2 regions of the Paenibacillus sp. NPDC058071 genome follow, and region 1 is predicted to be linked to the other one. Evidence: riboswitches for the same ligand, from Rfam matches in the RefSeq annotation. Region 1 holds a riboswitch; the other holds the start of a gene.

Region 1 (7,875 bases):
ATTATGCGATTATCGAGAAGGTGGAGAAGCTTTATACCGTTCCGATCGCATTTTTATGGGACGATGTCGGAACATGGACGTCGCTTGAACGTATTTTCGACACGGACGGCGAAGGCAATTTGCTGTTCGGCTCCGTCTATCCGCACGGCGTTCGCCGCAGTATTGTCTATTCGGAAAATCAGCGGATCGTCGTCATCGGCGTCGAGGATTTAATCGTCGTCTCGACCGAACACGGCTTGCTCATTTGTCCGAAAAGCGAAGAGCAGAAAGTGAAGGAAGCTATTGCAGCCTTGAATTCCGATCAGGAGGATCGCAAGGGATGAGAGCGTTAATTACAGGGATATCCGGTTTCGTCGGCAGCCATCTAGCGGAATATATGCTAAGCCGAAAAATCGAAGTGGCCGGTACTGTCCGCAGCGGCAGCCCGCTTCAGCATATCGAGCATGTGCAGCCGGACATACGCCTGTACGAATGCGACTTAACCGATGCTCCGGCAGTGGAGCAAACGATTTCCGCAGCGCAGCCGGACTTGATTTTCCATCTGGCGGCGCAAAGCTTCGTTCCGGCGTCATGGTCTGCCCCGATGGAAACGATTCATAATAATGTGGCCGGCCAAATTCATTTGCTGGAAGCGATCAGAAAGCAGGGTCTCGCATGCAAAGTGCTGATCGCGTGCTCTAGCGAGGAATACGGGCAGGTGGAAGAGCATGAGGTGCCGATCAAGGAAACGAATCCGCTGCGTCCACTTAGTCCTTATGCGATAAGCAAAATCGCGCAAAATTATCTCGGCTACCAATATTATCGCAATTACGGCATTCATACCGTCTGTACCCGGACGTTTAATCATACCGGTCCGCGCAGAGGCGAGCAATTCGTCACCTCCAATTTTGCGAAGCAAATTGTTGAGATTGAGAGGGGCTGGAAACCGCCCGTCTTGTTCGTGGGCAATTTGGAAGCGCAGCGGGATTTCGTCGACGTGCGCGATGTCGTGCGCGCATACGATTTGGCGCTCGACCGGTGCGTTCCCGGCGAAGTCTACAACGTCGCGTCGGGGAAAGGGCGAACGATCCGCGAAGTATTGAATACGCTGCTCGGCTTGAGCGCCGTTTCTATCGAAATTCAGGAGGATCCAGCCAGACTTAGGCCGTCGGATGTCAAAGCGCTTGTCGGCGATTATTCTAAGTTTCATGCGGTGACGGGCTGGCAGCCTGAAATACCGTTTGAGCAGACGATGAAAGATTTATTGAATTATTGGCGCGTCAAGCTGCCGCAGTAGCGACTGCGGGCAGCAAATGAACGAAGGGTTGAATCGAAGGCTCTTGCCGCGGACGGCGGGCCTTGCGTTGCAACCCTTCAACGTTTTATAACAACGAGAGCGATTGCAGTCGGCTGCGCATCATCCGTCCAGAAACGGCGGGCGAGAAGCTCTCCCGTATCGTGCGCATGCCGTTTGCCGCAATCGCCTGCCGCCAGGCGCGGTCAGAGACAAGCCGGCGCATGTAGTCGGCGGCATGCCGGACGTCGGCTTCCGCCCAAGTCTGATAGCCTTTGTACGGCCCCCAATCCTGCCCAACCTTCACAAGCCTGTAGTCTACCGGGCAGGAATTTCCAGTGGTCATAAAGTCGGTGTTGCCGGACCAGCCGGTGCCGATAACCGGCTTGCCGAGATACATTGCTTCGGCGAGTCCAAGGCCGAAGCCCTCCGCCCGGTGCAGTGAGACGAAGCAATCGACACATTGCAGCAGCGAATAGACCTCGTTTCTCGACATCGCTTTATCGATCAGGTAAATGTGGTCGCGTTCCGCGGCCAACTGGCGAAGTGGAGCGGAGTCTTGCGGGCGGAAGTCGCCGTTGTTAAGCTTGATGACCAGACCGACGTCTGGATGGTGCTTTTCGAATGCAAGCCGGAACGCATCCACTGCGGCTTGCGGGTTTTTGCGCAGAGCGGAGCTTTGAGCATCGTACATAACTAGAAATAGAAAACGTTCCTGGGGGAGGCCGAAATCGGTTCGGCTAGCCGGGATGAGCGGCGGGACGGCGACGCCGTGAGGGATGGTCAGAACCGGAAGCGACGTTTTGCGAGCAATCGCTTCGGCAGTGAAAGTGCTGCAAGTCCATATCTCTTGAACAAGCTCAAAAGAAGGACTGAACTCATCCGGGAAGTCGGGCAGCTCCCAATGCCAATAGCCGATATTGTAACGGTCTTTCGTTAAGTCGCTCCCGAAATGGCCGATAGCCGAGCTCATGAAATCGGCGTTGATGTGAAAGACATTGGCCGGGTAGATCGGCGTTTGAATTTCCTTGTGCGACCAACTGGCGTCCGACATTCGCTCGGACACTCTGATCGGGTAGTCGAGCATGCCGAACGGGATGCCGGCCGCTTCAGCCGACCGCGCAGCCAGTCTTGCCGATTCCCCGATCCCCATCTCAGCGTATATAAATCCGATAATATTGATGCCTTTGTCCGGCGGAGGGCTTGGCATAGGCGGGGGCTCAGGAGCGGAAAGTCGCTTTTTCCCGCGTGCCCGGAATCTCCGCCTTCGCCTCGAACGCTGCTTAGATCGTTTTCTGCGATTACGCGCTCGCTTCGGCCGCGCATAGGAACGTCTGGCGCGCGGTCGCCTCCGCGGCTTACGCCGTCTGGTTGGCTTATGCAATCGTTATTCAGTCCTCTCTGCCAGGAGCGAATAGTGGTTTGATTTTATCGTATTCAGCGGAGTCAACCTGCAAACGGGCTTCTGCCCGAATGGCCCGTAAAAGCGGCTTGTGCCCGGAGGCATACGCCTTCTGAAACAGAATCCGCAGAGAGAAATGGAGGATCGTACGTCTGCAGCGAGCGTCAAGAGTAGGGACAAAGAATCTGTGTAACACGTAGCATATGGCTGTATCGTATAGTGGCAAAAACAGCGTAATGATTGACGAAATCAAATGACAACTGCTATCATTACTACTATTGACAAGAAAATAATGCTCGGGAGCTTAGGGAACTATGCTGAGAGGAAAACTAATCCGTTTTCGACCGAAACGACCTGAACTGGGTAATGCCAGCGGAGGAAGCCTATCTGAACGACGGTCGCTGCATTTATGGCGGCCGTCGTTTGTATCCTGCGGAAGAATTGACGATTTTATTGTTCGTCGATGCGGCTGCAGGATGCATGAGCGCTTCATGCGGACCGTTTTTTTATGACGACGGCCGGCATGTAGCGCAGCGGCGCCAAGCCTAGCGGCGTTCCTCGGAGGAGGAACGTCTTTTTTTGTTTTTATCCGTCTGGCGATTCCGGTTACCTAATCATTTTCCGTCAATAGCCATTTACTCAGAGAAGGAGAGAAAGACATGCACAACAAAATGAAACAAAGACTGGCAACAACGAGGGGATGGAAAGCCGTCACAGCGGTGACAGCAGTGCTGTTGCTGCTGGCCGGATGCGGATCCGGCAATGCAGGCGGCGGAAACGACGCTAACGGCGCGGGCAATGGCGAAGGAGCGCCAACGAAAGTGAAAGTGGTGCTGGATTGGACGCCGAACACGAATCATACGGGATTGTATGTTGCAAGAGACAAAGGCTTCTTCAAGGAGCAAGGGCTGGACGTGGAAATTATTCAGCCAGGTCAGGACGGCGCTGACAAAATGGTCGCATCCGGCGGTGCCGAGTTCGGCGTCAGCTATCAGGAGTCGCTGACGATGGCGCGCATCGCAGGCGTGCCGATTGTATCGATTGCAGCTGTCATTCAGCATAACACGTCGGGCTTCGCCTCGCCTGAAGCGAAAGGCATCGATTCGCCGAAAAAGTTTGAAGGCAAAACGTATGGCGGCTGGGGCGCTCCGGTCGAAGCGGCGGTTATCGAGTCGCTGATGAAGGAAGAGCAGGGCGACGTGTCCAAGGTGAACATGATGAGCATCGGGGACGTTGACTTCTTCTCGGCGGTGAAGCGGGACATCGACTTCGCTTGGATTTACTACGCTTGGACCGGCGTGGAAGCGGAACTTCGCGGTGAGAAGCTGAACATGGTTTATTTGACTGATTACAGCGATAAACTGGACTATTATACACCTGTACTTGCGACAAGCGAAGATATGATTGCGAAAAAACCGGAGATCGTGAAAGCGTTCGTTGCCGGTGCGGCAAAAGGCTACGAGTATGCGATCGACCATCCTGAGGAAGCGGCGGAGCTGCTCATCAAAGCTGAGCCAGACTTGAATGCCGAGCTGGTGCAGGCAAGCCAGAAGTGGCTCAGTCCGAAATATAAGGACGATGCGCCGCGCTGGGGCGAGCAAAAGCTGTCGGTCTGGGAAAACTATGCGGCTTGGATGTACGATCACCAGCTGCTAGAGAAAGAGCTGGAAGCGGAGAAGGCGTTCACGAACGAATTTTTACCACAATAATTTAACGCAGAAAAGGGGAAGCGAAACATGGCTAATGCGCTCGTAAGTATTCAAATTTTGCCGACAACGCCGGAGGGACAAAGCGTTTATCCATACGTTGACCGGGCGATCGATATTATTAAGGCTTCCGGCGTTCCTTACCGGGTCGCGCCGCTCGAAACGACGATGGAAGGAGACTTGCAGCAGCTGCTCGGCATCGTTCAGAGAATGAGCGAGGAGTTGGCCGAGCTGGGCTGCCCGTCGATTATTTCGCAAGTCAAAATCTATTACAACCCGTCGAACGGCGCTTCGATGGGCAGGCTGCTGGAGAAATACCCGGATGGACAATAAGCGGCAAGCTTGGCGCAAGGCAGCGCCGCCAGCGCTGCTGTTGGCAACGCTGCTGCTGGCATGGGAGGCTGCCGTCGATTGGGGCGGCATACCCGAATGGCAGCTGCCGGCTCCATCGGCCGTCTTGGCCGAAATGGCGTCAATCTGGCCGCGCTTGATGGAGCATACGGCGGCGACCGTGAAACTGGCACTTATCGGCTTCGCGGGAGGCGCGACCGCCGGCTTCGCGCTCGCTTCCTTGCTTCATCTGCTGCCCTCCGCACGCACAGCCGTTTATCCGCTGCTGGTGCTCTCGCAGAACGTGCCGGTCGTCGCGATCGGACCGCTGCTTGTCATGTGGCTGGGCTACGGCATTTTACCGAAGCTTATGCTCGTATGGATGGTTTGTTTTTTTCCGGTATCGGTTGCCATATTGCAAGGGCTTAAGGATACCGATCCGGCGCTTCGCAATTATATGCGGATGATTGGCGCTTCACGCGGTCAATTGTTTTGGCGGCTCGAGCTGCCTAATGCGGTTACCCATCTGTTCTCCGGACTTAAAATCGCGGCGTCCTACGCGGTGCTCAGCGCTATCGTGGCCGAGTGGATCGGCGCACAGAAAGGACTGGGCTATTTTATGCTGCTGTCGTCTAAAGGCTTTCAGCCGAATCGGGTATTCGCCGCCGTCTTTCTGATTGTGACAATGAGTTTGCTGTTGTTTGGCTTAGTCGCACTGGCGGAGAAAGCCGTCGTACGCTGGCGGCCGCAAAAGGAGGAAAGAGGATGACAAAGCTGACAAGCTCTTCAGTGCAGCCCGGTCAAGACGGAACGCCGGCGCTCGAGCTGCGGAATGTGCATAAAAGCTTTGGCTCGAAAAAGGTGATCGGCGGCTTGTCGCTAACCGTCGGAGATGGCGAGTTCGTCTCCGTCATCGGTCCTTCGGGGAGCGGCAAATCGACACTGTTCCAACTGATTGGCGGTCTTGAGCCTTTGACCGAAGGAGAGGTGCGGATCGGGGGCCGCCGGACGACGGGGCAGCGCGGGCATATCGCCTACATGCCGCAGCAGGCTTCGCTTATGCCATGGCAAACGGTCAGCGGCAACATCGAGCTTGCTCTGAGGCTGGCCGGGATTGAACGCAAGGAGGCCGTGCAGGCGTCGCGAAGCTGGCTCGACCGGATTGGATTGTCTGAATATGCGGACGAATATCCGCATGTGCTGTCCGGCGGCATGCAGCAGCGCGTTTCTTTTCTGCGAGCGCTGTTGTCGCCGCAGCACCTGATGCTCCTTGACGAGCCGTTCGGCGCTCTTGATGCGTTGACGAGGCAGCAGATGCAGCAATGGCTGTTGTCGATATGGGAGGAGAATCGCCGTTCGGTGCTGCTCGTCACGCACAGTATCGAAGAGGCGCTGCTGCTCTCCGACCGGATTATCGTCTTTTCCGACGCTCCTGCGGTGATTACTGCTGAGCTCGAAGTGCCTTTCGAGCGGCCGCGGAGCGAGGATCTGTGGACGCAGTCGTTATTTAATGAAATGAAACAGCATATTTACGGGCTGCTGCATCGAAAGGAGTAGTATCGTGGAGCAACGGAACATCATTGACGCCCATATCCATCTCGACGCTTATCCGGAGGAGGAGCGGGATCGGCTGCTGGAGCAGGCGTTTGCAGCCGGCGTAGAGGCGGTTGTCGCTGTATCGATGGAGCTTTCCTCCTGTGAGACCAACCGCAAGCTCGCTCAGCGCTATCCGGACCGTGTTCACCCGGCATACGGCTTTCATCCTGAGCAGCCGCATCCGGGAGACGAAGCGATCGATGCGCTGATCGCATGGATTCGCGACAAGCATCGTGCTGGAGAGCCGTTTGCAATCGGAGAGGTCGGTCTGCCGTATTACAACCGGACGGAAGCAGAAGAGCAGGGGCGTCCTTTCGATGAAGCGCCCTATATTCGGACACTTGAGAGGTTTGCGGCGCTGGCTGCCGAATTGGATCGACCGCTTGTGCTGCATGCCGTGTACGAAGACGGAGCGAAAGCGTGCGAGATTGCCGCAAAGCATGGCGTTCGGCGCGTTCATTTCCATTGGTTCAAAGGCGATGAAGCGACAATAGAACGGATGATTGCGTCAGGCTGCTATATATCCGTTACGCCCGATGTCGCCTACGAACCGGAGATACAAGCGCTCGTCCGCCGCTATCCGCTTGATTTAATGATGGCTGAAACGGACGGGCCGTGGCCGTTCGAAGGCCCTCACGCCGGCAAGCAAACCGTGCCTGCTATGGCTGCCGATGCGGCCGAAGAGATTGCGGCGATTAAAGGAATACCTGCAAAAGAAGCCGCTGAAGCGCTCACGCGCAACGCGCGCGCATTTTATTCGCTGCAGCTAGAGAAACGGTAGCGTTCGCTTTTATAACCCAATTCCTACTAAATAAAGAAAAGAGACTTCAACAGCTATCGGAATAACCTTCCGTCCTGTAGTGTACACCCTCTTTAAGAATAAGAGTCAAGCTAAACTGCACACCAACGTTAGATGCAATCTAACAAGGGGTGCAGTTTTTTTGTTGTTGGAACCGCAGATTCGCCATTTTCGGCTGAAAAAGCGCTTGTTAGCGCGGCTGCGCCTTAGTCTATTTCTCGCAGAATCGCAGCGATTGCCTAGGCCAAGCAGGTACCTTTTCGCACGTCGGCAATATGTTATATAAAGCTATAGAACGCGATGCTGCAAGGAGGACCTCTATTTTGACATCGATCGGTGTGTTCTGGGGCTATTCGTTTACTCTTTCCTTTGATCAGGAAGGCATCGGCAGGTACTTTTTCCGTCTCATTGAAGGCATGCTGGCCAAAAAAGCGTACGTGATCAAAGTGGCGGTCCAGCCGTGCAACTTGGCGGAGATGGAGCGAGTGCTCGAGCCATTGAAGAAAAGCTATCCGGATTCCCTGCAAATTTTACTCTTCTCCGACGTTCCCGACTTGAACCGCCGCGCCGGCGTCGATTTGTGGATCGTGCCTTACGTCAGCTTGCCTAATGCACTTCAGCTCGACAAGCCTTATTTGCTTTGCTTGCACGACCTGATTTATAAACATGAGAATATGAGCTTAATCTATCGAACAACCAGTCCCGAGCAGTGCAATTACTTGGATCAACTGGCGCCGCTTATGTGCGAGCGGGCCGCAGCCGTCATCTT
Region 2 (7,875 bases), on a different contig from region 1:
CGACGCTTTAATCGCTTCTTGCTGAATATATGGATTCGGAAAGAGTCCGGTTCCGATAAAAAAGCGGGACGAAAGCTCCTGTCCTCCAATTCGCAGTGTATCGCGCTTCATAACGGTCAACCCCCTCCCACAAATTGAACAAGCTCGATAACCATGCCTTCTCTCGTTTCGGCAGCGGCCCATTGCTCTTGCCGTAAAACCACGCCGTCCGCTTCGACGATAACCGGCTTGCCTGCAAGCCCGAAATGCTCAATGATATCGGCGATGCACTTGGCTTCCAGTATCCGATTTTCTCCGTTTATCGTTAGCTGCATCCTGTTTAGCCCCGCCCTTCCAGCTTGCTTAAAAATGATCGGCAGATCGCTGCAGGGTCCCTGCTGCCGACGATTTCGCTGACTGCGCAAATACGGGTCGCCCCCGCCGCTATTACTTCATCTATGTTGCTCAGCTTGATGCCGCCAATGGCGACGAACGGAATGCGAATCCGCTCGACTACTTCGCGGACGTAAGCCACAGTGACGGGATCGACAACGTCTACCTTCGTCTTAGTCGGAAAAACCGGACCGACGCCGATATAATCGGCGCCTTGTTCCTCGGCCAGCAGCGCTTCGCCAATCGCATGCGTCGAGATGCCGATGATTTTATCGCCGACCAGCTTGCGGGCTTCGGCAAGCGGCAGATCCCCTTGGCCGAGATGAATCCCGTCAGCGTCAACTTCCAAAGCAATATCGATATAATCGTTGACGATAAACGTGACGCCGTACTTGCGCGTTAACTCCCGCAGCGCCAGCGCTTTCTGGAGCACTTCCTCGCGGCCGCTCGTTTTGTCGCGCAGCTGGATAATGTCGGCTCCGCCCTTTATCGCCTCTTCCATGACCTCAAGCAATTCGCGTCCCGGATGAAACTGCTCACCGGTGATCGCATATAATCGAAAATCTTTCATGCCGTCTCTCCTCCTTTTGATCGCTTATGATTACGATCCGATGTAGCGGGCATATATTGTTTTGGCTCGAACAATATCGTCCGTCCCTTGAACAAGAACCCGTCCGTCGGGGAATAACACGAGCCGCTCGCCTTCCGTCAGCTGCACCCGCAGCAAATAAGCGTTCTGTTCGACATTTGCAGCGACGGGCTCCAATCTCTCGCGCCATTGGTCTAGCTTAAGCGGTCCTTTCCCCGCAATTTGCACGGTGCTTCTTCCGCATAGCGAAACGGCCGAATCCGCTTCTGTCGCTTGCAGCGCCGGATACTCCTTCAACTGGCAGCAAGGGCAGTCTGCAGCCGGCTCCCCCAGCTTCATCTCGAAGTGATGGTTGTGCCATAGATCAAACGTTACGAGCTTGGTGCGGCGGGCTTCCGCTGCACCGACCAAATATTTAAGCGCTTCGACCGCTTGATACGAGGCAACGATATCGACAACTGGCGCAATAACGCCTATCGTGTCGCAGGTCTGGCCGCCATTGTCTGCCGATTGGATAAAACAGCGCAAACACGGCGTCTCCCCAGGCACCAGCATCGCGCTCATGCCGCGCGAACTGACGGCCCCCCCGTATGCGAACGGAATGCCTTTGCGGAAGCAAGCGTCGTTGAGCAAAAACCGGGTCTCGAAATTATCCGTTCCGTCCAGCGCCATATCGATACCGTCTAACAGTTCTTCAATATTGCGAACCGTCGCATCCGCTACTATCGCTTCGATTATGACGTCCGAATTGATGCGCTTCAGCTTCCGTTCCGCAGCGATTGCCTTCGGATAGCCTTGCTCGGCATCCTCCTCGTCGTACAGCATCTGTCTTTGCAAATTGGACCGCTCGACATAATCGCGGTCGACGATCCGTACAAGCCCGACCCCGGCTCTTACGAGATGGTTCGCCAGCACCGTGCCAAGCGCTCCCATGCCGATTATGCAAACGGCGCTTTCCGCCAGCTTACGCTGTCCTGCCTCGCCAATCGGCGTGAACCGCATTTGTCTGGAATAGCGTTCATCCATCTCTATCAGCCTCCTAGAATGAGCGGAATGCTTCCTCCGCTTTAATCGGTTTACTGAGCAGTCCTTGGCGGTCCAGCCATTCAATGACCGAGTTCCATGAGTCAAGCGACTGGCTGCCGAACGGCTCGCTTCCCGCGTTCATAAGCGGAAGAAGAACGCCGAGACTCGCTTTCTCGATCTCGGGGTCGAGCGGGAACATTTCATTTTGCTTATTCAGCAGCACCTGGAGCGCTTCATCCGGGTTGTTTTCCGTATAAGCCTGGCCTTTGGCCGCCGCGCGAATAAATTTGGCGATGGCGCCGGCTTTCTGTTCCGCCCCGCTCTCGCTTGCCGTCAGCACAAGCTCATAATAATCCGGCACGCCGTAATCGACGGGATTGAACGTGCGCAGCTTGACACCTTCCTTTTCCAGCAGCAGCTTCTCATGGTTGATATAGCCGCCGATAATCGCGTCCACCTGTCCTGTCGACATCGCCGGAATAAGATCCCAACCGACATCCGTAAACCGCAGCTTCTCTTGATCGCTGCCATCGGCTTCCGCCATCGTGCGGACATAGGCTTCGTATAAAGGAATCGAAGGATAGCCGATTTTACGGCCGATCAGATCGCTAGGCCGTTCAATGCCGGAAGACTCTGTCGCGAACAATTGATTCAATGGATGGCGAACGATTGCCGCAACCGAAACAACGGGAATGTCCTCCGACCGGGATACCGCAACCTGCATCTGGTAGCTTAACGCCAAATCCGCCTTGCCTGCGGCAACCAGCTTTAACGCATCATTCGTATCAGCAGGCGTTTGCAGCTTGACTTTCAGCCCTTCTTCGGCAAAATAGCCTTGCTCCTCAGCTGCATATAAAAAGGTATGTACCGCGTTTGGATACCAGTCCAGCAATACAGTCAATTCCTCCGGCGGCGTACCGCTGCCGGCGTTCGCCTTATCGGCCGGCTCTTTGCCGGAGCATCCTGCCAGCAGGAGAATTATGATAGAAACATATAAAATAGCTTTGCTTGGAGCGTTTATTTTAATATTCATTTTTATTTTCCTTTCTAGGTTAATTAATAGAAATCAGCGCTTTGAGAGGGAACGCTGCGGGACAGATGGTTCTTCCGATCGCCGTTAAAGCCCGATTCCTTTATTCGATGATCGTTTGCTGTAGGAATCGTGCTTTAAAAGCGACCACTTCGTTTCTCCAGAATCCCTCTGACCCTTCGCTATTCTCTTCGCTTCTCTTAAGCAATGATTTTAAGATTTGATCGTTTTCCTCGATTCGTTATTCTTCGTCTACTCGAGTACGGTTGCCGCAAACGAACCGTTCGATCGTTTGAACGGTTAGAAAGAGCAGCAGGCCCATCGCTGAAAGCAGCATTACTCCCGCGAAAACGTCGTCTCCGCGCAGCATGCCGGAAGCCCGTTTCGTGTAGACGCCGAGCCCCGCTTCACCGCCCAGCCATTCGCCCAGCGTCGCGCCACCCACGCTAATTGCCGCCGCCATCTTGAGGCCGGTAAAAAACTGCGGCAGCGCCGACGGCAGCTTCCACTTCAGAAACAACGCCCGTCTGCCCGCTCCCATCGATTGCATCATTTCTCCGATATCCGGATCTGCCGAGCGGAAGCCGCCGGCCGCATTCATTGCAATTGGGAAAAAGGTGAACAAGATGACGACTGCCACTTTACTGCCCGTCTCGTAGCCAAACCACAGCACCATGATGGGCGATAAGGCGATAATCGGTATCGTCTGGGAAGCGATGAGCAGCGGATACAGCATTTTGGCGGCCAGTTTCGAGCCGTCAATCCAAAGCGCTACAGCCGTCCCAGCGACTGCGGATATGGCAAGGCCGACCAGCGCCTCGTGCAAGGTGACGAGAAAATGCTTGCCCAGCAGCCCGGCGTTTGCCCAAACTGCTTCGAGCACCCTCGACAGTCTCGGCAAAATATAATGCGGAATGCCGAACAGAGGAGGAAGCGTCTCCCACATGACGGCCAATACTATCAGCAAGACGGGCAGCGGCCATTGCCGAAGAATGCGCGCGCTCATCGTTCCCCTCCTGCTAAGCCGGCATCGAGCCGTCCGAGCGCTGTCATTATTTGCCGCTTAGATGCAGCAAATCTTTCGTCAACGAGCGTCTCGTAGGATCTTGGTCTCGGCAGCCTGATCTCAATCGGCTCCATGACGGATACCGGCGAAGCGCCTGCGACAAGCACCCTGTCGGACAGAAGGAGCGCTTCGTCCATATCGTGGGTAATAAAAAGCACGGTTTTGCGGCGCTTCTCCCAAATCTGAATCAGCCACTGCTGCATGCTCGTACGGGTCATCGCGTCTAAAGCGCTGAACGGCTCGTCAAGCAGCAGCAGATCGGCTCCTCCGAGCAGCGAACGCAGAAACGAAACCCGCTGCCGCATGCCGCCCGACAGCTCGTGCGGATATTGATTTTCCGTCCCGGCAAGACCGAGCTCAGGCAGCAGCGCCAGCGCTTGCCTTCTGGCATCCCGCTTGGAGACGCCTTGCAGCTCCAGACCGAGCGCTGCGTTGTCCAGTACGGTCCGCCAAGGCATCAAGCTGTCGCGCTGCGGCATATAGCCGATCCTTGCTTTGCCTTCCGCGGCTTTGCCTGAAATACTGCCGCCTGACACCGTCTCGCCGCCGAATGCAATCGTTCCAGCCTGCGGCTGCAACAGACCGGCAAGCAGCCGGAACAGTGTCGTCTTGCCCGCGCCGCTGGCCGCTACCAGACTGACGAATTCGCCTTCGGCTATCGTCAAATTCAGATCTTCAAAGAGAGGCTTTCGACCAGGAAAGCCGAAGGTCAATCCGCGTATTTCCAAGGCAGGCCGCTTTTCCGAATGTGAATCCGGCTCAATCGGAACGGACGCCAGGCTCATACCGGCCATTCCTCCTGGACATAGGCCATCTGCCAAAACATATATTCCAGCTTCGAAGCAGTGACGAAGTGGCCGATCAGCCGCTCCCGCTCCGGTTCAGACAGCCCTTCAGCCAAACGGTCCATCAAATCGATGGTCCATTCGGTCAGCTCTCCGAATTCTGTGGAGCTGTACATCGCCACCCATTCGCCGAACAGCGGATGCGTAAGCCTCTCCGGCAATTCCGCCAGCTTGACCCCGATTTCCCGGTAGCTCCACATGCACGGCAGCACGGCGGAAACGACGTCGGCGAGCGAGCCTTGCGCGGCGACGTTAAGCAAGTAGCCCGTATAAGCCGTCGTCGTCGGAGAAGGCTTCGTGCCTTCCAACTCCTCGCGCGATACACCGAACTTCGCCGCATACTGCCGGTGAAGTTCCATCTCCGTATTCAGCGTAGAATAGGAGAGCGCCGACATTTTGGCGATCGTGTCCAGATCGGTCGCCTTCACGCTGCCGTACGCGAACATTTTGGCGTAATCGATCAAGTAGACGTAGTCCTGTTTCAAGTAATAAACGAATCGCTCAGCGCTTAACGACCCTTCCCCAAGCTCCTTCAAAAACGGGTGCTCATGACTTTTTTGCCATATCTCTCCCGCTGCTTTGTACAATCGGGCGCTGAACCGCCCCGTTTTGCTTTCTGCTGTTATTGCTTTCATTTTCCCCGCTCCTTTGCCCCTTTTTTCCAAGCAAGCGAAGGCGGAACATATCCTTTTTTTAACCGAATGAAACAAAAAAAGCCATTCGAGAATAGACGAATGGCTTTGCACATGCAAAGTTCGATATGTTCTCTACGCCAGCATTACCTGGTTCAGATTAACGGTCAGGCAAACAAGTTGCCTATCTCAGCCGGACTTCATCCAGCCCCCGTACTCTTATGATATTACCAACACTATAACGGATAAAAAAGGAATAGGCAATACTGCTTCTTTCTCGGCGAGCATTGCCGTTCGGTTTATGCAAGACGGTGAAATGCAGCCAAATCGCGCGCAATTTGCGCCCTTTCCGCCAAACCGTTGCTATCGCCGGACAGACGAAAAAGCGCGTCCATCCGCTCCAGAGCCAGCAAAGCGCCTCTCTTGAGAGCAGGACGAACAACGCCTTCAATTTTAATCTGACCAAGCGCCGAAGCTATCAGCACCCGGTCGTTTGCGAGCAGCAGCTCGGCGTTGCTCTGACGGTCCAAACGTGGACCGTTAAGCAGTTTTGCCACATCGCTTTCTGCAACCTGCAAAGGCGGAACATAGAATAGATCCCAATCCCTCTCCAAAAGCAATTGCGGAAAATCGTCGCTGACTGCGCCGTGTCCCCATCTCAGGTACAGTTCCTCCAGCGCCCGAAGCGTACCGGCTCCTTCAGGACTGCCGAATGGTGAATGAGCATGGTTCCAATCGCTATAAATCGTATGGCGAAAATGACGCTTGAATTGCGGATGCGGCGCTTCCTCCTGGCCGATTTCCATGGCGCTGCCTAGATACAAACGCCGATCATCCTCTAGCGAAACGAACAAGGAGATTTCCTCCAGGTAGCCTTTCTTCAGCTTTTGCGCAATAATCCGTTCAGCCTGCCGTTCGCATTCTTCTGCCGAGCGAAACCATTTCGTCAGCGACCGTCCGCCGGTGCCGATTCTGCCGAAGTAGACGGTGTACGAAGCGCCGCTCCGTTCGATCCGCCAAAATTTGTTCGACCTTTCGTTCTGGCATACGAAAGACCGCATTAGTCTTCCTGCTTCTCCTCAGCAAGCGCTCCAGCCTCTTGCAGCGTGTGCTTCTCGGATGCTTCTTGATTTGCAGCCGCTTGCGGGTCAAACGCAAGCTGTTTGGAGGCTTGCTTCTGAGGCTGCTGCTTTCCTTCCGGTTGCTGCTTAGCCGATGTTTGCTTTTCAGGCGTCTGTTTCTCGTTTCCTTGTGTCTTGCTGTCGCCTGATTTGTTTTTGCTGAATACCCTTTTGGCGCTTTTCTTCTTCGCCGCCTTATCCCAACGACTCCAGCCTTTCTTGCCCGTTCCTCTGCCGATACCTTTCGCCTTGCTCATGCTATCACTCCAGCCGATAAATTCTTGGTCTCCGTTGCATTGTACCAATCGTCCGCCTATCCGGCAAATGATAACTCCATTTTAACGTCTAACTGGAATAAAGCGGGAGACGGGCGGCACAATAGTCGATGTAGGAAACTATTAGCAAAAAGGGAGTTTGGTATGAACAAGCACTCATGGAATCAGTCCTTAGAACACTATTTACAGCAAACCGCCAGCGAAAGTCCAACTCCCGGCGGAGGCAGTACGGCGGCACTGGCCGCCGCACTGGGAGCCGCGCTTGCGACGATGGCCGGGAAGCTTTCCTTCTGCAGCGCCGAGGAAGGATGCAATGTCCCGCCATTGGAGTTAGCCGTTGAAAAAATGACCAAGCTGCGCCCCCGCTTCGAACAGCTCTTCGCCGAAGATATGGAAGCATTCGAAACCTATCTCGAAGCACTCAAACTCGGACGCACCGGCCGCGAAGAGGAGGTGCTGCGCAAGCAGGCCGTTCAACTCGCCGCCATCCGCGCTGTCGATGTTCCGCTGGCACTCATGGATACGTGCAGAAGCGGTCTTGCAATCGCCGTCTCAGTCGTCGAACATGTGCGCCGGGACGTGCTTTCGGATCTGGGGTCAGGCATACTGCTGCTCGAGACGGCAGCGCTGTCGGCCCAGCTTACAGCCGACATTAATTTGCGTGCGATCGACGATCCGGAAATCCGTCTTCAATATGCCTTAAAGACGGCCCGTCTGGCCGATGAGATAACCGCTTTGCGCAATGGTGCGATTGAAGACATCCGCTGCCGGATCGCATCCGCTTCGATTTAGCTGCTAATCTGCTGTGCTGCGCAGCTCCGCTACCCGATAAAGGGGCTGTCTCAAAAACATGTCACTGCGTCCCCTTTGTCCGGGACGGTATTTTTGCGGCGCTAGCTTGCTTGCTGTTGCGAAATTA

The links. Region 1 has a riboswitch for thiamine pyrophosphate ahead of ACFVTB_RS26450 (ABC transporter substrate-binding protein). Riboswitches for the same ligand answer to the same signal wherever they lie in the genome.
Region 2: linked by a shared signal. The riboswitch ahead of tenA (thiaminase II) and the one ahead of ACFVTB_RS26450 (ABC transporter substrate-binding protein) in region 1 are both predicted to bind thiamine pyrophosphate.

What each region holds. Positions count from the first base shown of each region.
Region 1 is NZ_JBHVSK010000025.1:60,348-68,222, forward strand. It holds gene ACFVTB_RS26435 (mannose-1-phosphate guanylyltransferase) at 1-323, shown strand, start outside; gene ACFVTB_RS26440 (GDP-mannose 4,6-dehydratase) at 320-1,276, shown strand; gene ACFVTB_RS26445 (glycosyltransferase family 4 protein) at 1,362-2,483, opposite strand; TPP riboswitch at 2,962-3,073, shown strand; gene ACFVTB_RS26450 (ABC transporter substrate-binding protein) at 3,335-4,384, shown strand; gene ACFVTB_RS26455 (thiamine-binding protein) at 4,412-4,714, shown strand; gene ACFVTB_RS26460 (ABC transporter permease) at 4,704-5,480, shown strand; gene ACFVTB_RS26465 (ABC transporter ATP-binding protein) at 5,477-6,268, shown strand; gene ACFVTB_RS26470 (TatD family hydrolase) at 6,273-7,088, shown strand; gene ACFVTB_RS26475 (glycosyltransferase) at 7,430-7,875, shown strand, end outside.
Region 2 is NZ_JBHVSK010000029.1:13,587-21,461, forward strand. It holds gene ACFVTB_RS27265 (thiazole synthase) at 1-111, opposite strand, end outside; gene thiS (sulfur carrier protein ThiS) at 117-314, opposite strand; gene thiE (thiamine phosphate synthase) at 320-943, opposite strand; gene ACFVTB_RS27280 (ThiF family adenylyltransferase) at 974-1,987, opposite strand; gene ACFVTB_RS27285 (ABC transporter substrate-binding protein) at 2,001-3,020, opposite strand; gene ACFVTB_RS27290 (ABC transporter permease) at 3,259-4,023, opposite strand; gene ACFVTB_RS27295 (ABC transporter ATP-binding protein) at 4,020-4,868, opposite strand; gene tenA (thiaminase II) at 4,865-5,563, opposite strand; TPP riboswitch at 5,676-5,785, opposite strand; gene ACFVTB_RS27305 (WGR domain-containing protein) at 5,860-6,621, opposite strand; gene ACFVTB_RS27310 (DUF3934 family protein) at 6,621-6,938, opposite strand; gene ACFVTB_RS27315 (cyclodeaminase/cyclohydrolase family protein) at 7,101-7,748, shown strand.